DNA from 2 places in the Lysinibacillus sp. NPDC093688 genome. Region 2 is predicted to be linked to the other one. Evidence: riboswitches for the same ligand, from Rfam matches in the RefSeq annotation. Region 2 holds a riboswitch; the other holds the start of a gene.
The links. A riboswitch is a leader RNA that binds a small molecule or an ion and turns the genes downstream of it on or off. The one in region 2 is predicted to bind cyclic di-AMP.
Positions count from the first base shown of each region.

Region 1: another riboswitch for cyclic di-AMP. It lies ahead of ACQKN2_RS10960 (TrkH family potassium uptake protein); the one in region 2 lies ahead of ACQKN2_RS11870 (APC family permease).

Region 1 covers NZ_JBNNUX010000011.1:25,502-47,228, forward strand. Annotated here, with positions in the region: gene ACQKN2_RS10880 (glycine--tRNA ligase) at 1-552, shown strand, start outside; gene ACQKN2_RS10885 (hypothetical protein) at 826-1,368, opposite strand; gene ACQKN2_RS10890 (HD-GYP domain-containing protein) at 1,656-3,374, opposite strand; gene recO (DNA repair protein RecO) at 4,289-5,083, opposite strand; gene era (GTPase Era) at 5,557-6,474, opposite strand; gene ACQKN2_RS10905 (cytidine deaminase) at 6,461-6,874, opposite strand; gene ACQKN2_RS10910 (diacylglycerol kinase family protein) at 6,951-7,307, opposite strand; gene ybeY (rRNA maturation RNase YbeY) at 7,308-7,781, opposite strand; gene ACQKN2_RS10920 (HD family phosphohydrolase) at 7,790-9,910, opposite strand; gene ACQKN2_RS10925 (PhoH family protein) at 10,258-11,214, opposite strand; gene ACQKN2_RS10930 (sporulation protein YqfD) at 11,217-12,335, opposite strand; gene ACQKN2_RS10935 (hypothetical protein) at 12,325-12,585, opposite strand; gene ACQKN2_RS10940 (hypothetical protein) at 12,641-13,129, opposite strand; gene floA (flotillin-like protein FloA) at 13,156-14,160, opposite strand; gene ACQKN2_RS10950 (NfeD family protein) at 14,164-15,474, opposite strand; gene rpsU (30S ribosomal protein S21) at 15,806-15,979, opposite strand; cyclic di-AMP (ydaO/yuaA leader) riboswitch at 16,232-16,374, shown strand; gene ACQKN2_RS10960 (TrkH family potassium uptake protein) at 16,519-17,856, shown strand; gene ACQKN2_RS10965 (potassium channel family protein) at 17,881-18,537, shown strand; gene ACQKN2_RS10970 (manganese catalase family protein) at 18,595-19,164, opposite strand; gene ACQKN2_RS10975 (spore coat protein CotJB) at 19,373-19,636, opposite strand; gene ACQKN2_RS10980 (spore coat associated protein CotJA) at 19,629-19,856, opposite strand; gene ACQKN2_RS10985 (DedA family protein) at 20,158-20,643, opposite strand; gene ACQKN2_RS10990 (hypothetical protein) at 21,022-21,183, shown strand; gene deoC (deoxyribose-phosphate aldolase) at 21,247-21,727, opposite strand, start outside.
Region 2 covers NZ_JBNNUX010000012.1:104,871-114,712, reverse strand. Annotated here, with positions in the region: gene ACQKN2_RS11905 (amino acid permease) at 1-451, shown strand, start outside; gene ACQKN2_RS11900 (response regulator transcription factor) at 1,373-2,065, shown strand; gene ACQKN2_RS11895 (sensor histidine kinase) at 2,071-3,006, shown strand; gene ACQKN2_RS11890 (ABC transporter ATP-binding protein) at 3,144-4,067, shown strand; gene ACQKN2_RS11885 (ABC transporter permease) at 4,060-4,749, shown strand; gene ACQKN2_RS11880 (DUF5391 family protein) at 4,898-5,269, shown strand; gene ACQKN2_RS11875 (Nramp family divalent metal transporter) at 5,435-6,700, opposite strand; cyclic di-AMP (ydaO/yuaA leader) riboswitch at 7,484-7,633, shown strand; gene ACQKN2_RS11870 (APC family permease) at 7,814-9,637, shown strand.

The DNA of each region.
Region 1 (21,727 bases), on a different contig from region 2:
ATTGAATTTAAATTCCCATTCGGTTGGGGCGAGCTTTGGGGCGTAGCGGATCGTACAGATTACGATTTAAAACAGCATATGGAGCATTCTGGTGAAGATTTCACTTACATTGATCCAGTATCAAACGAACGTTACGTTCCATATTGCATCGAGCCATCTTTAGGTGCAGACCGTGTGACATTAGCATTCCTTTGCGATGCTTATGACGAGGAAGAGCTTGAAGGCGATGATAAACGTACAGTTTTACGCTTCCACCCTGCTCTAGCGCCATTTAAAGCTGCAGTTCTACCACTTTCTAAAAAGCTTTCTGATGAGGCTACTACTGTATGGGCAGAGCTTCGCAAAGCATTCCCAGTTGACTTTGACGAGTCACAATCAATCGGTAAACGTTACCGTCGTCAAGATGAAATTGGTACACCATTCTGTATCACTTACGACTTTGACTCAAAAGAGGATGGTCAAGTAACAGTGCGTCATCGCGATTCAATGTCTCAAGTTCGTATGCCAATTGCAGATGTTAAAGCATACATTGAAAAACATCTGCAATTCTAAATTCATAAGTATATAAAGAGGGAGTCGCATTTTAAGCGGCTCCCTTTAGACTATAAACAAACGCTACTCTTGATAGATTTAATCGTTAGACCCCGACGTTCCCATTTTGTGCGGAGCCTTAAAACCATCTCGTATGGTGAGGCTTTCTTAGATAAAGGCTGTTTTCGTATAGATTGTTGCTCCCTTGAAAATATCGATGTGAGTAAATTAAAGAGAGCAGACCAAAAAGCCTTATTTAAGACACTGGACATGCTCTCTATCTAAAAGAAGTAATTAAAATCGAAGTCGAAGTACAGATATAAAAGAAAAAACGGCATAAAATATCATAAGAATACCGAAAATCATCAACGTCTTATTGTTCTCTCTTAAATCACCCGATTCTTTTTTCATCTCTTTGTAATATTTTGTCGCCATAAACAAGCCGCACATCAATAAAACTGCGCAAACGATAAATGAAACGTTGTACGCTCCTGTACCTTTACTCGTATCTAAAGCCCCTACCGCATTAAGGTATATAAAAGCTGCAAACAAATAAGGTGCTCTTTCCTTCCTCTTTAATTTTCTACTTTTCTTTTTCTCCACTTTATACGACCGCTGCAAATCTTCTTGTGACACATACTGCGCAACTATGGTTTCTACTTGTTTCGCATATTTTTTTTGAACTTTGACCGTATAAAAATTTTCGTATACTTCAGATGACCGCTTTAAAATTCCTTTGATTCCTATTTCAAACGGAATGTTACTTTTCTCTATGTGTTGGCCAATTGCCAGGACTGTATCTACTGAATGTCCAATCAATAATTTCTTTTCAAACAAACTTAGCACCTCTTACGAAATAAGTAAATTACGCTTAATTATACTATTTCATTCGCCCTTTTCTGCAATCCAAAATATAGCATATTCTTTTAACTAGGGGACTCTCATTCGTTTAACAACAATCTTAGAGAAAACAGCCTAGATAAAAAATGCTTACTCAGACTTATGATGAGGAACCGTTGATTTTCCACTGAGTGTGGTGATTCCCGCGGGGTGAACTTGCGCGGAAAGCGCCAATTCGGAGTGAAAATCAACCTTTGTTTTAGGATACACAATTTATTCTTTTGTTAGGTCTTTAATGATGAAAACAAGCGCTCTTGCATCTTCTCCTCAAACGAAAACCTTTTCATACTCATACCTACTAAGCTTATTAATATTTCCTCGATATCTGCAAGTGTATAGTAAAGGAATGTTCCTTCTCGCATTGGACGAACCCTCTTATCAATTGTTTGTTGATCCTCAATAAAGTAAGCTACATTTACATTACAATGTTCCATCAATTGTGAAATGCGTTGGTCATCATCTGGATTAATAAAAAACGGCACAATTTTGTCAATATACAAAATACTTTGCACAAGTTTTATGAAGAAATTTTCACGAAGAGAAGTTTCCACAACAAATACAGCTGTTTTCTCATGCTGATAATCCATATACAATATATTTATTTGTTCTTCTAATAACTTTTTTAGAATATTAATAGAATTTCTATACTTTGTCATATCCGTTTGGATTTCTCTTGTTAATAAACGTAGAATTCGAAATGCAGGTAAAAATATTTTTAAAACAATTTCTTTAGGATGTAAATGATCTATTAATTTTTTAAAGTAGACTCTTAAGCTATTTTCGTCACAGCGAATTAATTGTTCTATAAATAGGTTAAAAATTTCTTCAAAGCTGTTAGCACGATAATCTATCATTTTCGAAATTTTTACACTGTAATTCAAAGGTAATATCATAGTCTTTTGCTCATCTAATAACTTAACTTTAGGTAATGTCGGGAATAAATCATAGACAAGTTCAACTTGCGCACTTCGATTATCAGATAATTGAACGACTGAGTTGACAGGATAAATCCCTAAACACTCTACAAATTTATGCATAAATTTCTCGTTATATAAATGTCGATCACGATATAAAACAGCTAATGCATCTGTTGCAGCATATCCCGAATGATATACACGCTTCGATGTCATCGCTGAATAAACATCAATAATTTGCAGCATTTGAACTCCCTCACACATATCATCCTCACAAAGCTGATTCGGATAACCTTGACCAGCAAAGCGCTCATGATGATCACGTGCTAAATAGGCGATATCCTCTTCCCCATTTTTGATGAGTAGCTCATAACCTTTAGTCGTATGAGTTTTGACAATATCAAACTCATCTTCCGATAATTTTCGTTTTAAATTTAATATTTCTTGCGGAATTAATACCTTCCCAATATCGTGGAACAAATAGCCTCTTGCTAACGTTTCAATATCCATTAAACCTAAATAACGAGCAAAGATTGTACCTAAAACAAAAACATCAAATGAATGAACAAAAGAATATTCATCCCATTCTTTTAATCGCATGAGTAATTCATAGCGATGTTTTTTTTCTAAAACTCTTTCAAAAACATCTCGTACATAAGCAGTGTCTTGGGTGCTTTTTAAAATTTTGCCATAGCGCAATTCATGCACAACATTCTCTAATGTAGTCATAAAAAGTTGCTTTACTGTTTCTTTATACTCATCTGCCTCATCCTTTTTATCCATTAGCGGCGCAAATACATCCTCATAATCCTTGGAACGCTGAACACTTAAATCATGAACAATTCGGACTGAATCAGTTGGTAGATAAACAGATAATTCATCAACTTTTCTAAGTTTAAGTAAAGCAATAATTCGTTCCGTTAAAACTAAATCTTTTTTAGCTAATAAACGATAATCAGAAAAAATATCTTCAGCTAAAATATCATTTGCTTCAACTTCATCAATACTTAAGGTCACTTTTCTTAGCATATTTTCTGCCACATACGCAATGTTTAAGCATTATGTGACTCCCTCCTTCTTCCGTAAGACTGCGTTGTTCGTTGTTCATCAATTATGCCTCGGCATAATTGATCCGGAATCGGCTTTGTGCTCAGGCCTGCAAATGTTTTTTGTGCGAAAGCGCAGTGCTAACGTAGCGACAGCAACAGATGTTTTATGTGCGAAAGGCGCAGTGCTAACGTAGCGACAGCAACACGGTTTTATCTGTGCGAAAGCGAAGCGACAGCAACAACAACATGAGGGCCGACACGATGTCGGTATTTCGATAATCGCACAGATAAATTACCACAGGACGTAGCGATTTTAGACTGAGTTCCTCTATTTCAAGGGGGTTGGACCCCCGCTGAAAAGTAGCTTAAATCCGCATTCATCTCACCATCTTTAGAGGTGGGACACTTCTGTACCTGACGCTTTGCTTTCGCTACAGAGAATAATTGTTGAAAGAAGGTAAATATCATCATCTATATTAATTACAATATCATAGAGTAAAATGCCTTTTCAACTAGTATTTGGAATTAGAATGAACAGTTTCTACTATGTTTATATTAAAAACTATTCCAAAATTAATATTTTAGACCTAACTCAATTATTTCACATCAGCTATTAAGTTGAATTAAAAAGTACATAAAGACCTATAAAACAGAAAATAAAAGTTTGTTTTTATAAGTTATAATTAAATTTCTCTCATAAATAAAATTTCTGCAAATGATAAAGAATTACTCAATTTGACCTAATGCCATTTGCAAAAAAAATCAATGTCACTATAAAAAAATAACATTTTGACAAAATAACCGCCTAGCATTCGGATGGATAACATTAGGAGTCCGCCTTTTCCTTGTATTTTCAAGACGAATTAAAAAAGAAAAAATGCCAGAAGATCAATGTTAATGGTCTTCTGGCGTTTTTTCTTGTTCTGTATTTGTTCTTAACTGAAATTCAGGCGTTCGCTCTAGCTGTTCAATAAATTTTTTAGTCTTAAAACGAATTCCTGTTTGTTCCTCGTAAATGGTTGTAATTATTTTTTTTATAAAATATTTTGTTTCCTTTTTCAAATCTAGTTTCCCAATCTGGTCAATTGGTACAGTATAGAACATCCGAATAAGCTTAAGCTGAGTCGGTGTTAATCGAATGATATAAGGATCCTGCTGATAACAACGATGACACAAAAAACCTCCCTGCGCAAAAGAAAATGCAAATTCACCGTCTACGGCACCACAAGCAGCACAAGCATGTAATATAGGCTGCACACCTGTATAGGGTAGCATTTTCCATTCTACAAACAATGTAATGGCCTCCGGGTCATAACCTTCCTCAATTGCTTGTAATGCTTGAAGGAGCACATCAAATGCATATGGCTCCGGTTTCCCCTCTTCTACTACTCGCTCGACAAGTTCCATTATATAACTTGCATATGCTGTTGCCATAATATCCTCACGAATATGGCGCATTGAATTGAGATGCTCACCTTGTTGCAATGTCCCCATACCAGTATGATGCTGCACCATAAACATGCCATACGTAAATGGCTGTGTCACAGATGCTAATCTGCTAGAAGGCTTCTTCGCTCCTCGAGCCATCGTTGCAACCTTTCCCGCTTCTCTAGTTAGTAATGTTACAATTTTATTTGATTCTCCATAGGCACGTACCTTTAGGACAATCCCTTCCCATTTATGAAGCATCGATCCCCCTCCTTTCTACAAGCCACGCAATCAATTATGCCTCGGCATAATTGTGTCCGGAATCGGCTTTGTGCTTAGGCCTGCGTGATGCAGGTCAGTTAGCCGTTATCGCATGGATGCGATGATTTTAGGCTAACATCCCCTAAGAACTCCTTTCCGATTCCGAGACATCCGCCGGAGGCTTAGGCCAACACGATGTTGGTCACTCAGTCGTTGCCACAGGACGTGGCGTTTTTAGACTGAGTTCCTCTATTTTAGCGGGTGTCCAAACACCTGCTGAAGGAAGTGAAAATGGAGCTGTCCAATAAATTTATTGGACAGCTCCATATCAATTATGCCTCGGCATAATTGCGTCCGGAATCGGCTTTGGACCAACGTAATGTTGGTCACTCAGTCATTGCCACAGGACGTGGCGTTCTTAGACTGAGTTCCTCTATTTTCAGCGGTTGTTTGGACACCCGTTGAGATAGAAGTTAATATTCATCATCACGGAAACCGAAGTCACGTAAATGTGTTGATTTATTTCGCCAATCCTTTTGCACCTTTACCCAAAGCTCTAAATACACTTTTGAACCAAGAAGCATCTCAATATCTTTTCTTGCACGTATCCCTACTTCTTTTAATAGCGCGCCACGTTTACCAATGACAATCCCTTTTTGCGAATCTCTTTCCACGATAATCGTAGCTGCTACACGAATTTTATCTTCATTTTCTTCATCACGGCGAATTTTATCAATTACAACAGCAATGGAATGAGGTATTTCTTCACGCGTTAAATGTAACACTTTTTCACGAATTAACTCTGAAATAATAAAACGCTCAGGATGATCTGTTACTTGATCTGCTGGATAATATTGTGGACCCTCCGGTAAATATTTCGCTAATGTCGATAATAAATCTTCTACATTATTCCCTTGTAATGCTGAAATCGGTACTATTTCAGCAAAGTCATAACGGTCTTTGTAGCTTTCAATAATCCCTATTAATTCATCAGGATGAATTTGATCGATTTTATTGATTACCAGGAAGACAGGCGTTGGATTACCTGCCAGCATTTCAAGGATGAATTCGTCACCCTTTCCAAGTTTCTGTTCTGCATTAACCATGAACATAATAACATCCACTTCACGCAAAGTATTTTTAGAAACCTTTAGCATAAAATCCCCTAGCTTATGTTTCGGCTTGTGGATTCCTGGTGTATCTATAAAAATCATTTGGCTATCATTTGATGTTAGTACACCTTGTACTTTATTTCGTGTTGTTTGTGGTTTATCACTCATAATCGCAATTTTTTGACCAATAACACGGTTTAAAAACGTTGATTTCCCAACATTTGGTCGACCGATTATGGAGATGAAACCTGACTTATAGCCATTATTATTTTCCAGCATTCTCTAAATCCTCCGTTGTAAATGCAAACGGTAGTAATTCGCCTACAGACGTTACCGTGACATCACCTTTTAAATTTGTTAAATATACAGGCATAGATGGCTTGCAAAACTCCATCATCACTTGACGACAAGCTCCGCATGGCGCACATGGTCCATCCGTATCAGCTACAATAGCAATCGCCTCAAAATCATAAATACCTTCTGACACAGCTTTGAAAAATGCTGTACGCTCAGCACAATTCGTCATACTATAGCCTGCATTTTCAATATTGCAGCCATGAATGACCTCTCCATTTTTCGTTAAAATCGCCGCGCCAACTTTAAATTTTGAATAAGGTACATAAGCCTTTTCACGCGCTTTTTTTGATTCTTCTAGTAATGCATGCATATCAATTGTCATCATGTTCTCCTCTACATCATCAATTTCGCCTTGGCGTAATTGCCTCGGTCGCTTTCTCCAGCACACTTGCTACTACTTAATGACCGAACCATTTCGGTATAAATATGAGTAATCCGATTATAGCACTGAATATCGCAAATACAAGTACTGCACCTGCTGCAAGATCTTTAGCCTGCTTAGCAAGCGGATGGATAGTAGGTGAAGCTAAATCCACTACTCGTTCAATTGCTGTATTAATCATTTCAAGTGCAAACATTAGAGCAATTAATAACAATATAATATACCATTCTATACGTGATAAATCCGTAAAATAGCCAGCAATCAAAACAATTCCCGCACTTAGTAAGTGGGATTTAAAATTTTGCTCCGCACAGGCTGTAATAATACCTTTAAAGGCATACCCAAAAGAGCGTACAAATTTGCGAACATTCATCTATTCTCGTCCTAAGCCGAAAGATTGTAAAATCTCATCCTGCTTACTGAACATCACCTTTTCATCTTCTGGTACCATATGATCATAGCCAAGTAAATGTAAGAAACCGTGGACCGCTAAAAAGCCTAATTCTCGCTCAAATGTATGTCCATATTCCTCTGCTTGCTCTTTTGTACGATCCGTTGAAATAATAATATCTCCTAAGATACGAGGCATCCCTTCAAATGTTACTTCCATTTCTCCCTCACCTAATTCCTCCAGGGCAAACGAGATCACATCTGTCGGTTGATCCTTGTCACGGTATTCTCGGTTTATTTCTTGAATCGCTTCATTTGTAACGAATGTCACTGACACTTCCGTTTCCGGCTCAATATTCTCAAGTTTCGCAGCTTGCTGCAAAAGCTTTTCAACAAGCTCCATATGTTCAGTAGCCACTTCATTTGTTTCATCTGTAAAATCAATTGTTAAAATCATAGATCCTCCTACTTATCTGCCTTTGGATATTCAATTCGCGAGTGGAAAATTCCATTCAACGTTTCACAAAGTACTCTCTCTATACATTTTAACTCTTTTATTGAAATATCGCATTCATCAAACTGACTGTCTTGTACTCGATCGTCAATAATTGCTCGTACCAACTTTTGAATTTTCTCTGCATTCGGCTCCTTCATGGATCGAACCGCCGCCTCAACGCTATCTGCAACACTGATAACTGCCGCTTCCTTCGTTTGTGGTTTCGGACCTGGATATCTGTACGTTGTATCATCTAAGCATTTTCCTTCTTCCTTCGCTTTAAAGTAGAAGTATTTCAACAGACTAGATCCGTGATGTTGCAAGGCAATATCAATAATTTCCTGTGGCATCTTATATCGTTTTAGCATTTCAGCCCCATCAGTTGTATGCGCGAGTATAATTTCCGCGCTTTTTTCCGGGGACAATGTATCATGTGGGTTAATACCAGACATTTGATTCTCGATGAAAAAGGCAGGACGCTTCGTTTTACCAATATCATGATAATAGCACCCTACACGAGCTAGTAATCCATCCGCTCCAATTTCCTCACACGCAGCCTCTGCTAAGTTCGCTACCATTACACTATGATGATATGTTCCCGGAGCCTCCATTAGTAATTTTTTCAGCAATGGATGGTTTGGGTTCGACAATTCAATTAAACGCAACGACGACAATAAGCTAAATGCTGATTCAAAGAATGGTAAGAGACCCATTGTAAGAGCCCCTGATAGTAGAGCCGATATCATTGCCGCGATAAAGTAAAACACTAACTCTGACAAACCGTAGGAAGATTGTGTCATCAGTAAATAAAATGCAATAAATAACATATTTACTAGCCCTATGACACCTACAGTATGTAAAATATGCGAACGCTTTTCCATACTTTGTAAAAAGAATAAGCTCGCAAATCCTCCAAAAATTATATACAGTGTAATTTCCATCTGCATGACAGAAGAATAACCCTCTTGGAAAATAACACCCGCAGATGCTGCTGTCATAACCGTAATAAGTACTGCAGCACGGTCATCCGCTAATAACCGTACTAGCATTGTTGCCAAAGCCGTTGGGAAAAGGAAGGCAACAGTAACATCAAAGCCACCTGAGACTAGGCTAATAAATTTCATCAGCAGGATCGATAAACTATAAACAATTACTGTTACCAACAGGGCATTACGTTTCTTGCGCTCATCTATATTCCAGCGTTCGAATAAAACAAACATGAACATCATTTCAAGAAGTATTAAAATAATCAGCCCTGCAATCGGTTTCATCGATGCCTTATTACTTACCATACCTAGAAGCTCTAATTGACGGAACGCCTCATTATCAATAATTTGACCTTCCTGTACAATGATTTGACCTTGAAGAATTCGAGTTGGTTCAACTGATTCCTTCACTTGTTCCTTTCGAATTTTCGTTTGTTCCTCGTTTATAGTCTCGTTTTCGATAATACTCGTACGTCCAATTAAAACTACCGTATTAAATATTTTATCAGGATAGCCTCGTTGTCCACGAATTTTTGCCTCAAAATCATTTTGAGACGCAAACACATTTTCAGATCGAATGGATTTTTGTAAATAGTCCTGCACGAGTTTTGATAGTTGCGTACTTGTTCTTTTTAAATCTGCTTCACTTTGTACTAACAAACCTTCTAGCTGTGAATCAGTGAAGATAATTGGCATTTGATCTGAATCTATAGATTCAAGTTTTTTACGAAGCTGCGCCACTTGGTCGACTACAGGAATAGGCTCTTTGTTACTCTCAACATCCGCCTTTACGTCAAGAACATAGTCGAATAAAGACGTTACAATCGCAGCTCGCTGTTTAGCAACATCGGCAGAAAATTGATAGACTGGTGCAACCGAATCTGTTGCTTTTTCTCGTTCCTGTTGCGTTTTATAAGTATCTTCTATCGTTTTAGTAGATCGTACTGTTTCAGGCGCTAGCTGTAATGGTTTAAAATCATATGTAACACCTTTAACATTGCCATACATAAAAGTAAATTGTAGGGCTCCTGTTAAGATGAGAACGACAATTAAAAAGTAGCGAAAGCCAATAAGTTCTGTAATTTTTTTTAATTGTTTCTCCATCTTGCACCTCCTCTATCTACCTACTATCATACCAATTCAAAAAACATTTTTCCTGAAAAATGTATAAGAAAGTAAAAAAACAGCTATACACATCGTATAGCTGTCACATTTTTTTCCATTTTACAACCAATTTCTATTTTGTTCTATCTTTTATATCTATCGCTAAGCTTCTTTTAAAACCCTTTGCACCTGCCGCTTCGCTTTCGGTGCAGACTTTTTAAACCCTGTTGCACCTGCCGTTCCGTTTCACTCCACTTTCGGTGCAGACTTTTTAAACCCTGTTGCACCTGCCGTTCCGTTTCACTCCACTTTCGGTGCAGACTTTAATATGACCGCTAGCGGTCATATTAAAGTTGCTGTTCTTCGTATGCTTGGATGATTTTTGCTACGATTGGGTGGCGTACTACATCGCCTTGCTCCAAAATTTGGAAATGTATAGATTTTACATACTTTAATGTTCGTTCTGCTACGATTAATCCAGAATCCGTATTTTTTGGTAGGTCAATTTGTGTTTTGTCGCCGGTAATGACCATTTTGGAGCCAAAGCCTAGTCGCGTTAAAAACATTTTCATCTGCTGATGTGTCGTATTTTGAGCTTCATCTAAAATAACAAAGGCATCGTCTAATGTACGTCCGCGCATATACGCTAAAGGCGCAATTTCGATTGTGCCTCGTTCAATCAGTCTTTGTGTTTGTTCAGTCCCATAAATATCGTTTAGAGCGTCATACAGGGGGCGTAAGTATGGATCTACCTTTTCCTTCAAATCCCCCGGAAGAAAGCCTAGAGACTCGCCTGCCTCTACTGCAGGGCGTGTTAAAATAATACGCTTAACGTGTCCGTTTTTTAGCGCCTGTGTTGCCATGACTACCGCTAAATACGTTTTCCCAGTACCGGCTGGTCCGATACCAAAAACAACGTCCTTATGACGGATTGCTTGTATGTATTCTCGTTGACCTATTGTTTTTGCACGAATAGGCTTCCCTTTCGTCGTGCGAGCTATTTCTTCATCATAAAGTTCTGCAAAGTATTCAATCGTTCCTTTTTGTGTCATTTCAATAGCTGTTGCAACATCACGCTGATCAATATTAATTCCTTTACGAATGACCTTTAAAAGAGCATGTAAAAGGAATCTTGCTTGTTCCTTTGCATCCTCTTCACCAGCAAGCTGAATTTGTTCACCACGTGTAATAATGTGAACTTTTAGAGCCTCTTCGATTAATTTCATATTGGCATCGGATATTCCGAGTAGCATAACCGCTTCGTTTGGATTATCCACTTGTAATACAGTTAAATGTTCTGACATAATCATTCTCCTTGTAGACCTTGTATTGGACTGGCAATGTTTTCATTGATTAAAAATAGAACTTTCCCTTCAACTGTACCATTCCCCCACTTTACCTGTAAAAGGTTTTCTTTTTTAATAACCGTTTTCGCAGGTAATGAACGTAGTACCTTTTCATGAAGCAATGGTATGAGCAATGAATCTATTTTGGATTCATTAAGCTCTACTTGAGTTTTTTTTGTGTACTGCTCCTCAACAATTGAAACATATGGATTGAGCCAATTAGGTAAATCTTTCTTTTGAACATAGTCAACTTTTTCTTTTTCTTCATGAATGCCTTTCACTAATACACGCCACTGCTTTTGTTGTAGCGTTTCCATCGTTAGTTTTGTAGGAATTTTAAATGAACATTCAAGCCAATAATCAGCGTAAACCTCTCCCTTCGCCCCAACAAACACTTGATCTTCACCACTTTCAATTACGCCACTTACGAGAACATCACCTTCGTAAGCAGTATCGTTAACTGAAATTTTTCGTTCTCCATTTTGAATATTAAAGTGAGTAATAACACCACTTTTTGTTGCTACTAAATGCGTCGCTAGCTTTTCATTCGTTTGTTTAGTTTGTTTCGGGGACTCCTGAGGTCGTAAAATTACACGTCCACCATGCTTTTCAATATGCACCCACGAAAGATCTCGGTGCCCTTCTAATAGCTTCTGACGAATGACAGCATCTGAGGGTAAGTCTTTTTTAGAAATGGGTGTTTCTAATTGAAAGGTATCTTGAAAGGTCTCTCCTAGACGTTCCTCTAATTCAGGTGTTGCCGCTTTAATATCGATCCGCCAAATAACCTGTGCACATAGTAATGGTATTAATATCATCAACGTTAGGCCAAGCAAAGTCCAAAGCTGTGCTCGAAAAACTTGAAGTTCATCTGCATAATAGATAGCCATTTTAAGTCGGTAACGACTACGCACACGGCGAATCTTTGGTAGATAATGCATAGTTGTTTCAAAGGCAACCTCTTGCTCACGAAACACAACACGCTTTAATGGCACATGTTGTGCATGCAATGCTTGAATAAAAGGATGAACATTTTCATGGCGCTTTATACGTATGATAATTGGCCGATTATTCCACATTATCGCTCACACCCATATCCTTTGTCATTTTCAAATGAAGCTCCTGCAAATCCTCTACAGAAAGATGTAGCATTTCTTCTTTAAGAGCATTAATTTCCACTGATTTTCCACGCACAGTAATATGATAATCTGCATAGATAAATGAGCACGATGTAGCATCAGCATGTAGAAAACGATATGGGCCAATGATTTTTAATGTTTCATATTGTAATAATTCAAGTAGTGGCGTTAATTGAAATAGTTTTCTCATAAAAAAATGCCTCCTTCTTCGGCAATATATGCATCGAAAAAGGAGGACATGCTAGTTATTTTCTTTTTGCTTTTGGAGGGCCTAAAACTTCTGCCATTACAACAGCTTGCATAAGTGATTTTTTTGATGTCGGTAATTGAAAAGCCGATTGTGATTCAGCTACTCTCTCGACTTTTTTCCCAGCAGCTAAACGACCCATACTTTCTCTATTCGTAGGACGACTCACTTTCTCAGTCGGGATTAAGGATGGTGCTACATAGCTTGGTACTTTCTCATTTACTGTTTCTTCGACAATTTTTTTCGGCTCTTCAAATTTAGGCTGTTCATTTTCCCATTCACCTAAAAATCCACGTGCAAAATCCTCAAAGCTCTGTGGTTTAGAACGTTGCTGTGGATTCACCTCTGCTTTTTTTATAACAGGAGGCTCAACATGTGAATCCTTATTATTAAAAGTTGGCATTGGTTTTTGTTCTTTTTTATTTTTTGATTTACCGAAAATAGAGCTGACTATGGCAATTATCACAAATATAATTAATTGTTCCATTTATTAGTACCGCTCCTTTCAGTTTTTTATTCATTAGGTTCATTTGATTCTGTTTTATCTGAGCTTACTTTAGAAATGGAGTCTCTCATAGCTGTATCTGCTTGAATGTTGCGGTAGTTCATATAGTCCATAATACCAAGATTACCTGAACGTAGAGCTTCTGCCATCGCCTGTGGTACTTCAGCTTCGGCTTCTACTACTTTTGCCTTCATCTCTTGTACGCGTGCAATCATTTCTTGCTCGTTCGCTACAGCCATTGCACGACGTTCTTCAGCTTTCGCTTGGGCAATGTTTTTATCAGCCTGCGCTTGTTCAATTTGTAATTCAGCACCAATGTTTTTGCCGATATCAACATCAGCAATATCGATCGATAAGATTTCAAATGCTGTCCCAGAATCTAAACCTTTTGCTAATACTGTTTGAGAAATCATATCAGGATTTTCAAGAACTGTCGTATGACTAGTGGCGCTACCAATTGTAGAAACGATCCCCTCACCTACACGGGCAATAACCGTTTCTTCACCAGCACCACCGACTAAACGTTCAATGTTTGCTCGCACTGTAATACGTGCCTTCGCTTTTACTTCAATCCCGTTCATAGCAACACCTGCAATAAATGGTGTTTCAATAACTTTCGGGTTAACAGACATTTGTACCGCTTCTAATACATCACGTCCAGCTAAATCAATTGCCGCACAACGTTCAAATGTTAACTCAATATTTGCACGATGTGCCGCGATTAACGCATTTACTACACGGTCAACATTACCACCTGCTAAATAGTGACTTTCAAGTTGATTGATCGTTACAGGTAAACCTGCTTTATGCGCTTTAATTAATGGATTCACGATTCGTGATGGGACTACACGACGTAAACGCATACCGATTAATGTGAAAATACTAACGCGGACACCTGCAGCAAGTGCAGAAATCCACAACGCCACTGGTACAAAGGTAAAGAATACCGCGACAACAATGAATAATAAGACTAGCCCCACAATTGGACCTATTAAAGCTAAATCAAAACCCATTTGCTATTCCTCCATCTCTTTTTCTGTTTGTCTCACAACAATACGTGAGCCCTCTACTTTAATAACTTCTACATGTTCCCCAACATCAACATAGCCACCTTCCGATACTACGTCAATGCGCTCACTTCCAAATAACATTGTACCCGCCGGACGAAGTGGTGTAATCGCTTTACCCACTTTTCCAAGCAGCTCTGTGCGATTCACGTTAGATACATAACCCTCTTCCGTCGTTGTCGCATCCATCAAGACTAGCTTGTTTAAAACATGCAATTTCTTACCAAAAAATTTCATCAGAATCACCATTCCTATTATCGCTACAAGAAGCGCAATGAAAATCGCTATAATCATTTGCATCATGTTTGCACCTGCCAGTATTAGACTTAGTAATATTAGCGCACCACCTAAAATACCAACAATACCTCCGGGGACAAAAAACTCCGCTATAACAAGCGCTAAGCCTACAATAAATAAAAGTAAGGTCTCATAACCTGCCAAGCCCGCCACCATATGACCAAAGAAAAATAATCCAAGTGCTGACAATCCCATTATACCTGGAACACCAAAACCTGGCGAATAAAGCTCAACTACAAGTCCCAAGCTTGCAATCGACAATAAAATCGGAACTATAATTGGATTCGTAATAAAACGAGCAAGCTTTTCAGCAAAAGTAGGTTCAATTGAAACGATATCACGCTCATCTAATTGCGTTGCTTTTAAAAGGTCCTGGAAATTTGAAACCGTTCCATTTGAATAACCAACTTTTTTTGCCTCCGAAGCAGATAAAGTTAATAAATCCCCTTTTCCTGCTCGAGATACATCAGCCATTGCTCGTGCATATATTGGATTACGATTTTTTGATTCTGCAGCTGCCTCCATTTGAGCAACCCATGCACTATGAGCCTTTAAATCTGCAGCATTTCCTGCTGAATCAATAACTGCAGCCGCCCCGATCGTTCCATTTGGCACCATATAGATTTCATCCGCATGTAAGGCTAAAAAGGCACCTGCAGAATGAGCATCTTTGTTAATATACGCAATCGTACGTATATCCGTTGCATCCATAAGCATAGCAATATCACCTGCTGCATTCACGAAACCGCCAGGCGTATGAATGTCTAAAATAATCGCCTCTGCATTGTTTTCTTCCGCCTCTTTAAAAGCTCGTTCTAAAAATGCGTGAAGTCCTCTTTCTACTTCATTATGAATTGGTATATGGTAGACCTTATTACTTGCAAAAGCAGACGTTAATGGAAACGCTAACAAAAATGTCATCCAAATAACTATTAAATAGCTGAGGATTCTTCGTCTTCGCATCTTTTTCCCTCCCTTCTAACATGCTTCTCTCCTGTATATACGACTGACTATGCAAAAAGTTTCATAAATCTTAATAATTTTATTATATAGTGAATCATTAACTTAAGTGGCCTTACTAACCGTAAATAATTTATACAATAAGTATATAACATAAAAGCCGAATGAATCACAGGGATCACATTCGGCTTCTCCAATATGTACGTAAATTTGAGCTTAATGTAAAATACCTGAAATTAATCGACATGCGATTAATTTCAGGTATATTTTTGTCTGCTCAGTGAATCATACAATTGCGTGTTATGAACGTAGGGATTTTTAATGGGAAATTAAATTACCACTTACGTTTACGTGCAGCTTCTGATTTCTTTTTACGTTTTACGCTAGGTTTTTCGTAGAACTCGCGCTTTCTAACTTCTTGAATTGTACCACTTTTTGATACAGTACGTTTGAAGCGGCGAAGAGCATCTTCAAGCGATTCGTTTTTGCGAACGACAGTTTTTGACATCTCTCTTTCCCTCCCTCCGAACACACGTCAATACACAAATAGGCTAATAACCAACTGCTGTGTACTAAAGAATTATAACGTATTGTCTAAAAATGGTCAATAGAAAGTGTACGAATTAATCTGGTGAATTTTTTGTTTTAATTTCTTTAGGAATTTCCGGCTTACTTTTTGACCACAATAAATATAAATATTTCTTTCAAAAAATTTAGGGTTTACAAAAAATAGAATATGGGCGTAGAATAATCACATTCAATTGTATATCAGCCAAATCTCAATCATTTATGAGAACGGAGGACCCAGTATTTTGGGGTTAATTCTGCATTTGCAGGAGGAATGAGAAACTCTTTCGCCATTCTACCCGTCAGCTAACTTCGTCGGCTCAAGCGAAGGAGGTCATGTTAGACCACCATTATTAGTATGATTATTTTTCTGCCTAAATAATCTCGAAGCATACTAAAAATCAGTTGGTCTTTTTATTATGTCAATTTAACATTTTATAGGCGAATTCAAATTTTTTTCAAAACATTGAGGAGAATAAGATGAAAACAGTTAAAAATAAATTAAATCCTCCTAAAATACTTGTGCTGGGCTTTGCAACTATTATTCTGATTGGAGCGTTTTTGTTAACTTTACCTATTTCAACGGAGAATGGCGAGGGACTGTCATTCTTAAATGCCTTATTTACTGCTACTTCTGCAACGTGTGTAACAGGACTAGTCGTTGTAGATACTGGCGATACATTTTCTACATTTGGAGAACTAGTTATTTTATTTCTTATCCAAATTGGTGGATTAGGCTTTATGACGTTTGCAACATTAGTATTTTTACTATTAGGAAAAAAAATTTCCTTAAAAGAAAGACTTTTATTAAAAGAAGCCTTCAATAATATTACAATGGCTGGTCTTGTTAGACTGGTTAGAAGGATACTACTATTTACTGCCGTAATTGAATTAATAGGTGGTTTAATTTTATCTATCCGTTTTTCGTTCGATATGCCTGTAGGTAAAGCTATATATTTTGGCTTCTTTCATTCCATCTCGAATTTTAATAACGCTGGATTTGATTTAATGGGAGGCTTTAATGGGTTAACCGAATATGTAGACGACCCGTTTATCGTTTTAACTATTTGTGCTCTTATTACAATTGGTGGCTTAGGGTTTATCGTCATAAATGAACTATATGAATATCGAGATACGAAGCGCCTTTCCGTGCATTCAAAAATTGTATTAACTACAACGCTTATTTTAACAGTTGGATCGACGATTTTAATTTTCTTATTTGAATACGGAAATAGTAAAACCCTTGGACCTTTGACTGAATGGGGCAAAGTTCTTGGTTCATTATACCAAGCTGTTACCCCAAGGACTGCAGGCTCTAATACCCTTCCTATAGCAGACTTAACACAATCTACATTATTTTTAATTATCTTGCTGATGTTCATTGGGGCAGGTTCTGGTTCCACTGCTGGAGGAATAAAAATAACAACCTTCGCGCTTTTAGTTGCTACGATGTGGTCACAAATTAGAGGAAAAGAAGATGTTGTCCTCTTTAGACGTAGAATAGTTAACGAAACAATTTTAAAAGCTTTAACAGTAACAATGTGTGGAATGATGATTGTTATACTCGTCACGTTTGTCTTAAGTATAACCGAGCAAGGACATGATTTTATGATGTATTTATTTGAGGCCACCTCTGCTTTTGGTACAGTTGGACTATCGATGGGATTAACTCCAGAGCTATCACCTGGTGGTCGACTAGTCATCATACTTACAATGTTTGCAGGTAGATTAGGTCCATTAACAATTGCTTTTGCCATAGCAAAACGACGGAAATCTGAGGCATTCCGTCATCCTAAAGGAAATATTATGATTGGGTAATCACGATAAAGGAGAGTGAGTGCAATGACTATCAAACAATATGCTGTAATTGGCCTAGGTAGATTTGGAACAAGTATAGCTCGCAGATTACATGAGGCTGGGCAGGAAGTGTTAGGAATCGACATTAATGAGGAAAGAGTCGAAGATGCCGAACTATATGTTACACATGCAGTAGTCGCTGATTCGACAGAAGAAAAAGCTCTTACCGCTTTAGGAATAGGCAATTTCGATTATGTCATCGTGGCAATAGGCAATGATATGCAGTCGAGCATTTTAACCGTATCATTATTAAAAGAACTCGGAATCAAAAAAGTGATTGCAAAGGCTCTAGGAAAAAGACACGGGCAAGTTTTAGATAAAGTAGGAGCAGACTGGGTTATCTATCCTGAACGAGATATGGGAGAGCGAGTTGCCAATCAGCTTCTCTCACCCAATATGCTAAACTATATTGAATTATCAAAAGAATACAGTATAGAAGAAATTATGATTCCTTCAAAGATGGCTGGACAAAATCTTCGAGATTTAGATCTTCGTGCGAAGTATAATGTAAGTGTCATTGCCATTGTTCGAGAAGGAGACATTATCATTTCTCCCTCCCCTGAACAGATTATTGAAAAGGAAGATTTATTAGTAATGATTGGTCATCGGAAGGATCTTGCTTTATTTTCCAATATTGAATAGTAATCAAATAGGCTGTGTCAAAAGGAGTTTTCTTTTGAACCAGCCTATTCACCTCTTTTAATAGACCTTCTTGCTATCCCTATCATCTTTTAAAATCTCTACAGCCTCTCTGAAACGTAGAGAATGGACAATTTCTCGTTCACGTAAAAACTTCAAACTATCATTCAAATCAGTGTCATCCGATAAATCAATAATCCACTGATAAGTCGCTCGTGCTTTTTCTTCGGCTGCGATATCCTCATACAAATCAGCGATTGGATCCCCTTTAGCCTGAATATAAGTTGCCGTGAACGGTGATCCAGCTGCATTCTGATAAAATAATGCCCTGTCATGGTTGGCATAGTGTTCTCCAAGACCAGCTTCTTTGAGCATCTCTGGAGTAGCATCCTTCGTTAGTTTATAAATCATCGTAGCAATCATTTCTAAGTGCGAAAATTCCTCTGTTGCTATATCGGTTAACAATCCGACCACTTTGTCGGGAATCGTATACCGCTGATTCATATATCGAAGTGCTGCTGCTAATTCCCCGTCTGCACCACCATACTGCTCAATTAAATACTTAGCAAGCATAGGGTTACATGTACTCACCCTCACTGGATACTGGAGCTTCTTTTCATAATACCACAAAAAAAATTCCTCCTAATTACTTATAATCACTTATGCCTCGGCATAAGTGCGTCCAGAATCGGCTTTGTGATTGCAAAAAAAAACTAAACATCTGTAGCTGACGTTTCACTTTCGCTACCAAAACATGTGTAGCTGACGTTTCACTTTCGCTACCAAAACATGTGTAGCTGACGTTTCACTTTCGCCACTAAAATATTTGATAAAAAAGTTAGACTTGCCATGGCCAAGGTGTATCTATCCAAGTAAAAGAATAATTTGAATAACTTCTCCCAAAATTCATAAGTGGACCAAATTTCTGTTCAAATTCAACCTTAAATCGCATACTGATTTCAGTGTTTTCGTTAAATTGCTGAATAGCATCAAAATCGTGAGGATGAGTATCTAAATATAGATTTAATTCCACTATGACAAAATCAATGGCTTGGATTTCTTCAAGTAGCTTATAAAATTCGGGTGGCATCTCTTTACTCATTCTTCACCTCTCCTTTTTGGGGATTTGGATAGGGGCTAAATAATTGAGGCCATAACGTGCCCGATCTGAGAGCATCTCTAGGAGTTGGATATTGCGGTAGCCCAGGCGATTGAAAACCCATATATAATTGAGGCGGTGTAGAAAAACTTTTAACCCTTATAGGTGGACATGGATCGTATTGGCTAATAAAAGGCTTCCAGTATTTATATTGCGAAAACATTGTATCCTCCCTTCTATAATCCATTTCATCAGTGGAGTATATGAGGTAGATAAAATTATTATTCTGACTAGAGTTGCTGCTATCTGATGAAAAATCACCTAACCAGAGTGCCAATAAACTTGTTTCCGAATGAGTTGTAAAAGCTCATTACTTAGACGATTGTATTTCGTAGGGAATAACTCCTGCACTAAGCATCTATCGTATACATAAAACAGCTCGCATTTCGAAAAACGCGAGCTGTATTTCTATTAAGCATTTTAGTTCCATTCAAGCTTTATATAAAAAGTGCATTGTAATATCCTTATAAAGTTATACCAAGAAAATATCCTATAGAAATAAAAATAATTACCCATACCATAGCCCCAAAACAAGCAAAAGCCAGATAAGTACTAAATTTCATTTGTGTTATTCCGGACATGTAACTTGTAACATGTCTAATACCCGGAACAAAATATCCGATAATTATTGTCCACGGTCCAAAACGATGAAACCACCGTTCAACTTTAGTAAACCGCCTATTATTGAGTCCAAACCACTTTCCATATTTTAATATTAATGGTTTCCCTAATTTATTTCCAATTGCATAGCTAAATACCATACCAATGGATGCGCCTAAAAAGCTTAAGATAATACTCAATAGAAAGTTTAAATGTCCCTCATGACACAAAAATCCCACAAATGTCATTAAGATCTCATCGGGAATGGGTAAGCCAATTATTCCTAAAGATAAGATTAAAAATATAGCTAGATATCCATATTGACTTATAAAACTGCTTATGAATTCCACGAATAGTTTCTCCTTTTTTAATACAAATCGTTACCTATATCATCAAACATCATATATTCCCCCATTTTTTCACTTAAAACACTGGAAGGATTATTAAAAACCGAGAGGCAATTAAGATTAAATAATAGTAGTTGATCGACCTGTTAATTCTACACATTCAATCTTAAATACCCTATGTTATCGATGTTACTAAGTTATGTAAGAATTCAGTGCATAACTATACAAAGTTCTTGTAAAATGATCCAATCATCAAGATTTTTATAGTTATAAAATTCTTGTTGATAACCCATAAAAATGATAATATTCCTCTCTGTACATTTTTACAAGTACTCTTCATAATACATCATCTACTATGAGTTAAAAAGAGGAGGATTGTGGATGAAACAACTACAATCAATCAATAGGTTAAATTTTGATAATAACCATATAAATATTAAGGGAATTTTCCAACTTGCACAAATTGGAATTTCAATCATTTCAGGAAATGAATATTTTCCATTATTAGACTACCAGAAAAGGCATTTATCAAATTCCCAATGAAAATGGGGCTAGTTCATAAAGAACAGCCCCGTAACACTTACTATATAAAGATTTTCATTACTATTAATAATTAGAATCTGCAATTAATCCGTTCATAATAGCAACACCAGAGCTTGCTCCAATACGAGTGGCTCCAGCCTCAACCATCTTTTTCATATCCTCTAAGCTTCGTACACCGCCAGAAGCTTTTACACCTAAATCTGGGCCTACTGTTTTACGCATTAAGGCAATATCTTCTGCTGTTGCGCCTCCTGTAGAAAAACCTGTTGATGTTTTCACATAGTCAGTACCTGCTGCCACAGCTAGCTCACATACTTTTACTTTTTCTTCATCAGTTAGAAGGCAAGATTCAATAATTACTTTTACAAGTGCGCTACCTTTTGCCGCTTCAACAACTGCAGCAATATCCGCTTGCACAAGGTCATAGTTTTTATCCTTTAATGCACCAATATTGATAACCATGTCTACCTCTTTTGCACCGTTAGCAATCGCATCTTTCGCTTCGAACGCTTTAACAGCTGGCGTGTTAGCACCTAGAGGGAAG
Region 2 (9,842 bases):
AAGCCGTCGAGGTATTCCGATTTACGCATTAATGGCGACTTTAGCTGTAGGCTCCCTAGCATTTTTAGCTTCATTCTTTGGTGATGGTGTGGTCTACATGTGGCTTCTAAATGCCTCTGGGATGTCTGGCTTTATTGCCTGGCTAGGAATTGCATTTAGCCATTACCGTTTCCGTCGAGCGTTCGAGGTACAGGGCTTAGATCCGAAATTGTTGCCGTATAGAGCAAGGCTATTCCCATTCGGCCCGCTATTTGCCTTTACGGTTTGTATGATTGTTGTTATTGGACAAAACTACAATGCCTTTACGGGGGATACAGTAGATTGGTACGGAGTCCTTGTCTCGTATATCGGTATTCCACTGTTCTTGCTGTTATGGCTTGGCTATAAAATCAAGCATAAAACAAAGATGCTTCCACTCGAGCAATGTGATTTAAAAGTCGATAATGAATAATAAAACTGTCCTGTGAGTCATAAAAAATGACTTGCAGGGCAGTTTTTTTAGTTGAAAAATGAATTTGTAACACCAAACTTACAATCTTGTCAGAGAAAATACTGCCAGTGAACATCTTTTAAGCTCCAAAACCCCGTATCCCCATAATAGCAATCACTGATCCGTAGATTACAAGAATGAGCAAAATGATGAGCAAACCTAAATATGTGTAATACCTGCTTGTTTTGATCTAATTCCGGATATCCCCAAATAAATACTCACTATCCAGAGTAGAGCACCCGAATAAAAGTAAATCCTGAAAATGCCATTTTCACGGTTCTTTCTAAATTAATTTTAAGTTATTAAGAAGAATATATCAGTCCATCCCTTAATGTTACAAATTTGGTTTTTTGGGTCTTCAGATAAGACTACTGGAAAAAAAGGGACTTAGTTTTTGCAAATCGATCCTCACTTTTGGTGCACAATCTTAATATGGTAAACTGTTATAGAAATGAATAATCACCAAATTTTGGGGATGACATTTGTCGAATCGTATACCATGTATATAAGTTGATTGGAGTGGAGGCAGGGCGACTCCTTGGGGATCAGCAATAGAGGAACGAAGGCTAAAAGCATCACATCCTGTGATAACGCCTTCGTGACCAACATCGGTGCTGCTGCCGCTACGTTTGCACTACGCTTTCGCGCAGAAAACATCTGTTGGCCCGAGACCCTGGAGCGAGCCCAGCGAGTGAAGCGGGAGGGGAACGAAGGCTAAAAGCATCACGTCCTGTGATAAAGCCTTCGTGACCAACATCCTGTTGCCCCGACGCCCCCAGGAAAGCGCCCAGCCGGAACGGAAATCAACCCTCGTTGTGGTAATGATCCATATAAATGGAAAGTCATATATAGACACTTTATGTTGGAAAGAGGTGCATGAACATGCAAAAGCATATTTTACTAGTAGAAGATGACGAAGCCATTCGTGAAATGGTGGAAAGCTATTTAACAATGGAGGGGTTCCTTGTCACCACTGCAGTAAATGGAGAAGAAGCCTTACACTATTGTTTAAACAATCCTTTTGATTTAGTGATCTTGGATATTATGATACCGAAGCTGAATGGATTAGAAGTTTTAAAGATTATACGAGAGCAAGTATCGCTTCCAATTATCATTATGTCAGCCAAGGATAGTGATGTTGATAAAGCGTTAGGTTTAGGATTAGGGGCAGATGATTATATTGCCAAGCCGTTTTCGATGCTGGAATTTTCGGCACGTGTTAAAGCCGCGATTAGAAGAGCTACAAAATACTCCAGTCAAGTAGAGGATAAGAAAGATCTAGTAGAGATAGACAACTTATCGATAGACCTTGTTAATTTTTCAGTTGATAAGAATGGACAAAATGTAAAGCTCACGTCAAAGGAATTTGCCATTTTAACGTTATTCGTGACAAATCGTAATCGCGTTTTTACAAAGCAGCAAATTTATCAATTGATTTGGAATGATGCTTACTATGGGGATGAAAATATTATTAATGTACATATAAGAAGATTACGTGAAAAAATTGAAGACGATCCGTCCAATCCTAAGTATATTAAAACACTTTGGGGAATTGGCTATAAATTTGAAGGGTAAACTCCATGATTATATTTCTATTACTGATTATTGTATTACTCGTAGGAATTATTATTTTTCAGGTGAGAGCAAAAAAACAACAAGACACTACTATTCAATACATGCATCAAAAACTGCAAGCAATCATTGATGAACAATCGAGCGAAAAGATTTTAGTATCGACAGCTAATCAAGAATTACAGCAGTTACTAATCGCGATGAATGCATTGTTAGACCACAATCAAAAAGTGCAAGCAACACATCGGAAAATGGAAGGCTCCATGAAAAAGATGTTGGCCAATATTTCACATGATCTTAAAACACCTTTAACGGTTGTGCTAGGTTATACGGAAATGCTGCAGCTTAAACAATCACTTAGTGACGAGGAGCGGCAACGGTTACTCACTGGCGTTCATTCGAAAACATTGGAAGTATTAAAAATAATCCATACATTTTTTGATCTGGCAAAATTGGAAGCTGGAGATACAGATTATCCAATGACGAAAATTAATGTAAGTGAAATTTGCCGGAAAAACATTTTATCATTTTACGATATGATCACGTCGATGGGATTAGAGATTGATATAGCAATACCAGAGATGTCCATGTATGCACTCGGCAATGAAGAAGCGTTAGATAGGGTTCTGAATAATTTATTGTCAAATGCAATTGCCTATGGGGCGGCAGGAAACATCATTGGGCTTACAGTAAGAAATGATGATGCTAATATTTTTATCGATGTATGGGATCGTGGTAAAGGGATTGACGAATATCATATTGATAATGTTTTTGAAAGAATGTATACGCTTGAGGATTCTAGAAATAAATCCTTCCAAGGTAGTGGTCTTGGCTTAACGATTACAAAGCGTCTTGTAGAATTAATGGAGGGCTCCATCCAACTTTCCAGTATCCAATATGAGAAGACTATTTTTACAGTTTCTTTAAAACGAATGACATACTGAGCAGTCATGCTTGTAGAGCATTTGAATGGCTTTACAAGCTTTTCTTATGCACTTAAGAAATTTGTAAGAATCAAGTAATAAATTAGAGAGTTTCATTTTTTATAATAAGGATAGCTAAATTTAAGGGAGAGATCTACATGACATATATTGTGAAAACAAATCAGCTTACGAAAGTATATGAGGGGAAAGAAGTCGTTTCTGCTGTTACTATGCATGTGAAAAAAGGAGAGATCTACGGTTTTTTAGGTCCTAATGGTGCCGGTAAAACGACAGTCATGAAAATGCTAACAAACCTTACGAAGCCAACGAGTGGAGATATTGAAATCTTTGGTGAGAAATTAAATGATCGCTCATACGAAGTGCTGAAAAGGATGGGGACAATTATTGAATATCCGATTTTTTATGAAGATTTAACAGCACTGGAAACTTTAGAATTACATTGCGAATATATGGGCTATTATGACAAGAAAGAGATTACGCATGTTCTAGATTTAGTAAAACTAACAAATACGGAGAATAAGCGTGTTAAAGACTTTTCTCTTGGGATGAAACAACGATTGGGTATTGCACGTGCAATTATTACGAAGCCGGAATTACTTATTTTAGACGAACCTATTAATGGTTTAGATCCGGTTGGCATTAAAGAACTACGAGAGCTATTCAAGATGCTTTGTAAAGAGTATGGAATTACAATTATAATCTCTAGCCACATTTTGGGTGAAATTGAACAATTGGCAGATACAGTCGGAGTTATTAAGGGTGGAAGGTTAATTAAGGAAGTATCAATGGACGCTGTCAATCGCAGTCAAGCAGATCATATTGAAATGATTGTTAGTGATGGGAAAAAGGCTGCCTTTATTTTAGAAAGTAAATTAAATATTACTAATTTCAAACTAATGGATGACAATTGTATTCGAATTTATGAATCGACAGCTTCACAAAAGGTGCTAACTAAAACATTAATTGAGCATGATATTGAAATTGAGGGCATTAGCAAAAAAACAAGCTCATTAGAGGATTATTTCTTGAAGCTAATCAATGGAGGTGTCGCTAGTGCTTAATTTAATGCGGCTAGAAATGAAAAAATATCATATTGGTTTATATATAAAACGAGCTGTTTTCGCAAATTTTGTGATATTAGCTATTATATTTATGCTTTTATTTATCACTAAAATAGAAGGGGATCAAGATTTTAGAACTTATCAGAGGGCATTTGGCCTTATAGATTCAGGTGTAAGAGCAGTATTTATTATTTTTGCTAGTGTGTTAATCGCCAAGTTTATTATCGGAGAATTTAAATATAAAACGATCACTGTAGCATTTATGTACCCGATCAATAGAAAAAAACTAATTGCTTCAAAGCTAGCCATTGTTTTTCTTTTTACCTTTAGTGCAATTATTTTATCGACTATTTTTGTCACAGCGATTTTTTGTGCTGTTAGCGAGGTTTTCCAATTGCTTCCGGATACAGTAACGCTCTCATTCATAATACAACGAATTCCCGTTGTGATTATGAATGCAATTTCAGCATCATGCATCGCATTAATACCGTTGTATTTTGGTATGAGAAAATACTCCATTCCGGCAACGATTGTATCATCGATATTAATTGTATCGGTCGTATCATCAAATTCGGGTAATTTCACCTTGTATGATATTATTTTCATACCTATCACTTTAGCTATTATCGGTATAAGCGTGGCCTACTTATCATTTCGAAACATTGAGCAGATAGATATTTAGGGATAAGAAAATAGCGCTTTAAAACTTAGGCTGTTTTCGTAAACTTTGTTGTTTTGGTTAAATAGTGTTATTCAACAATCGGGCCAGATTGTTGAGGTGCTATATGTAAAGTGAACTTACCAAAAATTATTCTTATGGAGGTTGTAGAATGAGAAATGGTGTTATCTTAATGACCATAATTTCGGGGCTACTTTTCTGTTTTATAATGATTGCAGTTTCGCTAACTCCCCTTCCGGATCCTGGTGGATTCAATTCTTTAGGTATGTGGCTGAATATTATAATGTTTCTTGTCTTTTATATTCTGTCTTTAATTTTGTATTGGGTAGGAGTTAAAGGAATGAAATATGTTATGGCAGTTTTTTGCGGAGTAGGGTTACTTATATCACTTTCAATAATTGTACTGGCATTTGTAATGGGAACGGTTACTTATAATGTTTCTGATTTTCTATATGTGATCGTTCTTTGCGTTATGTCACTAATTGCCAATATCGTTTGGTATATTGTTGCATTTAAAAAGTAGCAGATTTATAACGTTCTGTTTTATAAGGATGCAATGTATTAAACAATCGGGCGCGATTGTTGTATAGCCCAACTTTTCTTTATAGCAACAATCTTTGAGAAAACAGCCAAAACTTAAATGCCAGACACAAAACCAAAGTTAAAGGTTTTGTGTCTGGCATTTTTTTTAACCAAATATTGTTTGCCATAATAAATAAAGATTTAAAGCAACGACAATGACCACGACAATCCATCCTAATATAGTTGTAATACGACGATTGACTAGGCTTCCCATGACATCACGCTTACTTGTAAACATTACAAGTGGTACAAGAGCAAATGCGATACCAAAGGATAAAATAACCTGACTTAGGACAAGCGCATAAGTCGCATTCACACCAGATGCAATGATAACCAAAGGTGGTAACATTGTAATAGCTCGACGTAAATAAAGCGGTATTTTCTTTCTAATAAAGCCCTGCATCACAACGTCACCTGCAAGTGTACCAACTGAAGAACTAGCAAGACCTGCAATGAGAAGGCCAAGACCAAAGGATACAGCCGCCATCGGACCAAGCGCCTCTTTTAATCCGTTATAAGCGATATCTAAATCTTCAACTACTACGCCTTGTGTATGGAATACTGCCGCAGCAATAACAAGCATACTCATATTGATGGCACCAGCAATAATCATCGCGATGATGATATCAATAAACTCAAAACGGAAAATCCGTTTCTTTTCTTCATCATTTCGGCCAACGATACGATTTTGGGTTAATGAAGAATGCAAGTAAATAGCATGTGGCATGACAGTTGCCCCTAAAATACCTGTTGCAAGTAAAATAGAATCTACACCCTCAAAGCGCGGTGAAAACATGCCCATTGTTACTTCGCCCCAATTTGGTTGTGCTAAAAATGTTTGGAATGCAAATGCTAATACGACAATAAGCACCATGCCAGAAATACCTGCTTCAAACGCTCTAAAGCCTCTGCGCTGTAATTCTAAAATAGCAAATGAACCGACCGCTGTTATCAGCGCTGCAGGCAGCATTGGAATATTGAACAACAAGTACAGCCCTAATGCCGCACCAATAAATTCTGCAAGATCTGTTGCAATAATGACCAATTCAGCTTGAATCCATAAAAAGATAGAAGTCTTTTTAGAAAAATGTTCACGTGCTACTTCGGGTAAATTTTTGCCAGTTGCAATGCCAAGCTTTGCAGACAAAGATTGAATTAATACGGCCATTAAATTGGAAAAGGCGATTACCCAAAGTAATAAATAGCCATATTGTGAACCTGCTGTAATATTCGTTGCGAAGTTGCCTGGATCAATATAGGCAACCGCAGCGATGAAGGCTGGACCAAGAAACGGTAAAATGCGTCGCCAGCCTGTTATATCTCCATCTAAAACCGCCTCAGCAGACGATTTTGTCATTCGTTTGTAAACCATGTTGTTCCCTCATTTCAAAAAGTATCACGGGTGAAATAAAGTTTCCTATAGGAAAGTGTTATATTCCTATTTTATAGCTAGAACTAAAAAATGTGAAGATGTTTGCTCAATTTTTTGCGGAATTCGAAATGTTTTTGATATAGTAATCAACTTTAATGGAGGAATTTCGCTTGTGAATCAATGTATGGAAGCATCATAGCAGAATATTCGATTCATTTGAAAATGATTCAAGGGTGAATGTACTTAGCTTCTTTAAAAGTGGGAATATACTTAAAAGGTAGCTTTTTTAACTTCTTTCAGCGAGTGTTTTTTGTAGCGAAAGCGAAGCGGCAGCTACAGCTACAGGTGTCTAAACACCAGCTGAAATAGAGGAACTCAGGCTAAGAACATCACATCCTATGAAAACGCCTGGGACCAACATCGTATTGGTAAGCCGATTCCGGATGTAATTATGCCGAGGCATAATTGATTGATTTTCAATTCGGGTATTCACATATTTTCTACTAGTATTAAAACATTATTCTTCAAAGAAGAATTCATCATCAAAAGTTTGGGGTGACGTTTGTTAAAACATAGGTCATGTATATAAGTTGATTGAAGCGGCTCATCGGACGCGCTTTGGAAAACACCCAATCGGAGCGGAAATCAACCACACGTTATGTTTGGTTTGGGCCTAAATAAAAATGTTCAAAATAGCAAGTAAAAAAATTTTTTGTAAGCATTATTTTCATCTTTACTTTTTTTAATTACAGGCGTAATATGACATCATTATAAAAGTTTCAAATTTCTAAATCGCTGAAGCAATGACGCGGGGGACCCAATTTTTACGGATTACATAGGTGATCCTTGGGGTGAATCTCTTCATTTATTGAGGGGTAGGGCTACTCAGGCCCGAATCCGACAGCTAACCTCGTAAGCGTTAAGAGCAGAAAAGTGGAGCTTGGCAGACGAATGAGCGTCTACAAGTCTTATTTAGTGATGACTTGTAGGCGTTTTTTATCTTCATTCTAAAAATGAAACAAGGCCCCGTAAACAGCACAAAAACCGATTATGCTAAAGTGTAATCGATTTAGAAATGTGAAACACATTCTATGAAACTAGAAGGTGTAGAAAATGAAATCTTCATTAAAACGTTATATTATCGGTAAACCATTAAGATCTGAAGCGTTAGGGGAACAAAAGCTTAGTAAAACAAAAGCACTTGCCATACTATCGTCCGATGCGTTGTCATCAGTTGCGTATGGACCTGAGCAAATTTTAATTGTACTTATGACAGTGAGCACTGTTGCTTTTTGGTATTCTTTACCGATTGCTGCTGGGGTAGTTGTGTTACTGACAGCACTTATTTTCTCGTATCGTCAGGTTATTTTTGCGTATCCACATGGTGGTGGAGCTTACGTAGTTTCTCGGGAAAATTTAGGTGTCAATGCGGGTTTAGTCGCTGGTGGATCATTGCTTGTCGATTATATTTTAACAGTTGCGGTAAGTGTATCGGCTGGAACAGATGCCATTACTTCGGCATTTCCAAGTCTGCATTCCTATAATGTGATCATCGCTGTGTTTTTTGTTATATGTTTAACGCTTTTAAACCTGCGTGGAGTCACAGAATCGGCATCCATTTTAGCTTATCCCGTTTATTTGTTTGTAGTAGTGATGTTGGTGTTAATCGGAGTAGGAATTTATAACGTAATAACAGGGCAAGTTCCAGCAGAGTTGCATCCAAAGGTCGGTACACCAGTTGCAGGTATCAGTCTATTTATATTATTAAAGGCATTTGCATCAGGAAGCTCAGCTTTGACTGGTGTTGAAGCAATCTCAAATGCTATTCCTAATTTTAGAGATCCAGCGCCGAAAAATGCGTCTAAAACATTATTAGCTATGGGCGGTATTTTAGCAGTGTTATTTATTGGTATTGTGAGCCTAGCTTATTTTTATGGAGTTGCTCCCAATGCGAAAGAAACGGTTGTTTCACAAATTGCGGAGGCAAGTGTAGGTCGCCATATCTTTTATTATATAGTACAGGGAACAACGGCGATGATATTAGTACTTGCTGCGAATACAGGTTATTCGGCCTTTCCTTTACTAGCTGTCAATTTATCGAAGGACGGTTTTATCCCAAGAATATTCCAGATTCGTGGGGATCGACTTGGTTATTCAAATGGCATCATGATGCTTGGTTTAGCGGCCATTGTATTAATCATTTTATTTGATGGAACAACAGAGCATTTGATTCCGCTTTATGCAGTTGGTGTGTTTATTCCGTTTACTTTAGCGCAGGCTGGAATGATGCGAAAATGGTGGCGTGAAAAGCCAAAAGGTTGGGTGGCTAAATTTTCGATTAATACGATTGGAGCAATCATTTCCTTTATTGTAGCGATGATGTTTTTTGTGACGAAATTGCCTCAAGTATGGCCAGTGTTTATCTTTTTACCAATTATTATTTGGACGTTCCACCGGATTAAGCAGCATTATAAAACAGTTGGTGAACAATTAAGATTGGATAATGAGGAAATACCGAATGTGGAGGGGAATGTCTTCATTGTACCTGTCGCTGGTATTACGAAAGTAGTCGAAAACACTTTGCATTATGCGCAGTCACTACACGTTGATAAAATTATTGCCTTTTATGTAGCCTTCGATCAAGCGGATGCAAAAGCGTTTGAGGAGAAGTGGAAAGCTTGGCAACCAAATATACGGCTTGTCACATACTATTCACCATATCGAAGTATTACACAGCCATTAATGAAATTTATTGATAAGGTTGAACATCAATGTGCGAAAACAGGCCATCAAGTAACAGTTATCATCCCACAGTTTTTACCGAAAAAAGGATGGCATCATATGTTACACAATCAATCAAGTCTATTAATTCGCACGTCGCTGTTATTTCACAAAAATATCGTTATTATGACTGTGCCCTTCCATTTATCAAAATAATGACTAGCAAGCTCGAAAATTGTCTGATATAATCATAACGTTGATTGTAAAACACGAACGTTTACAATTGAAAGTCAGTAAAATAATAGTAAATTCCGAAAAAACAGACTTTATTCAGTGTGAGATACAAGCACATACCGAATAAAGTGCCATTTTTGGAAATAACGCCAAGGCGTGATAAAGATTAGGAAGTTCTTTAATGGTT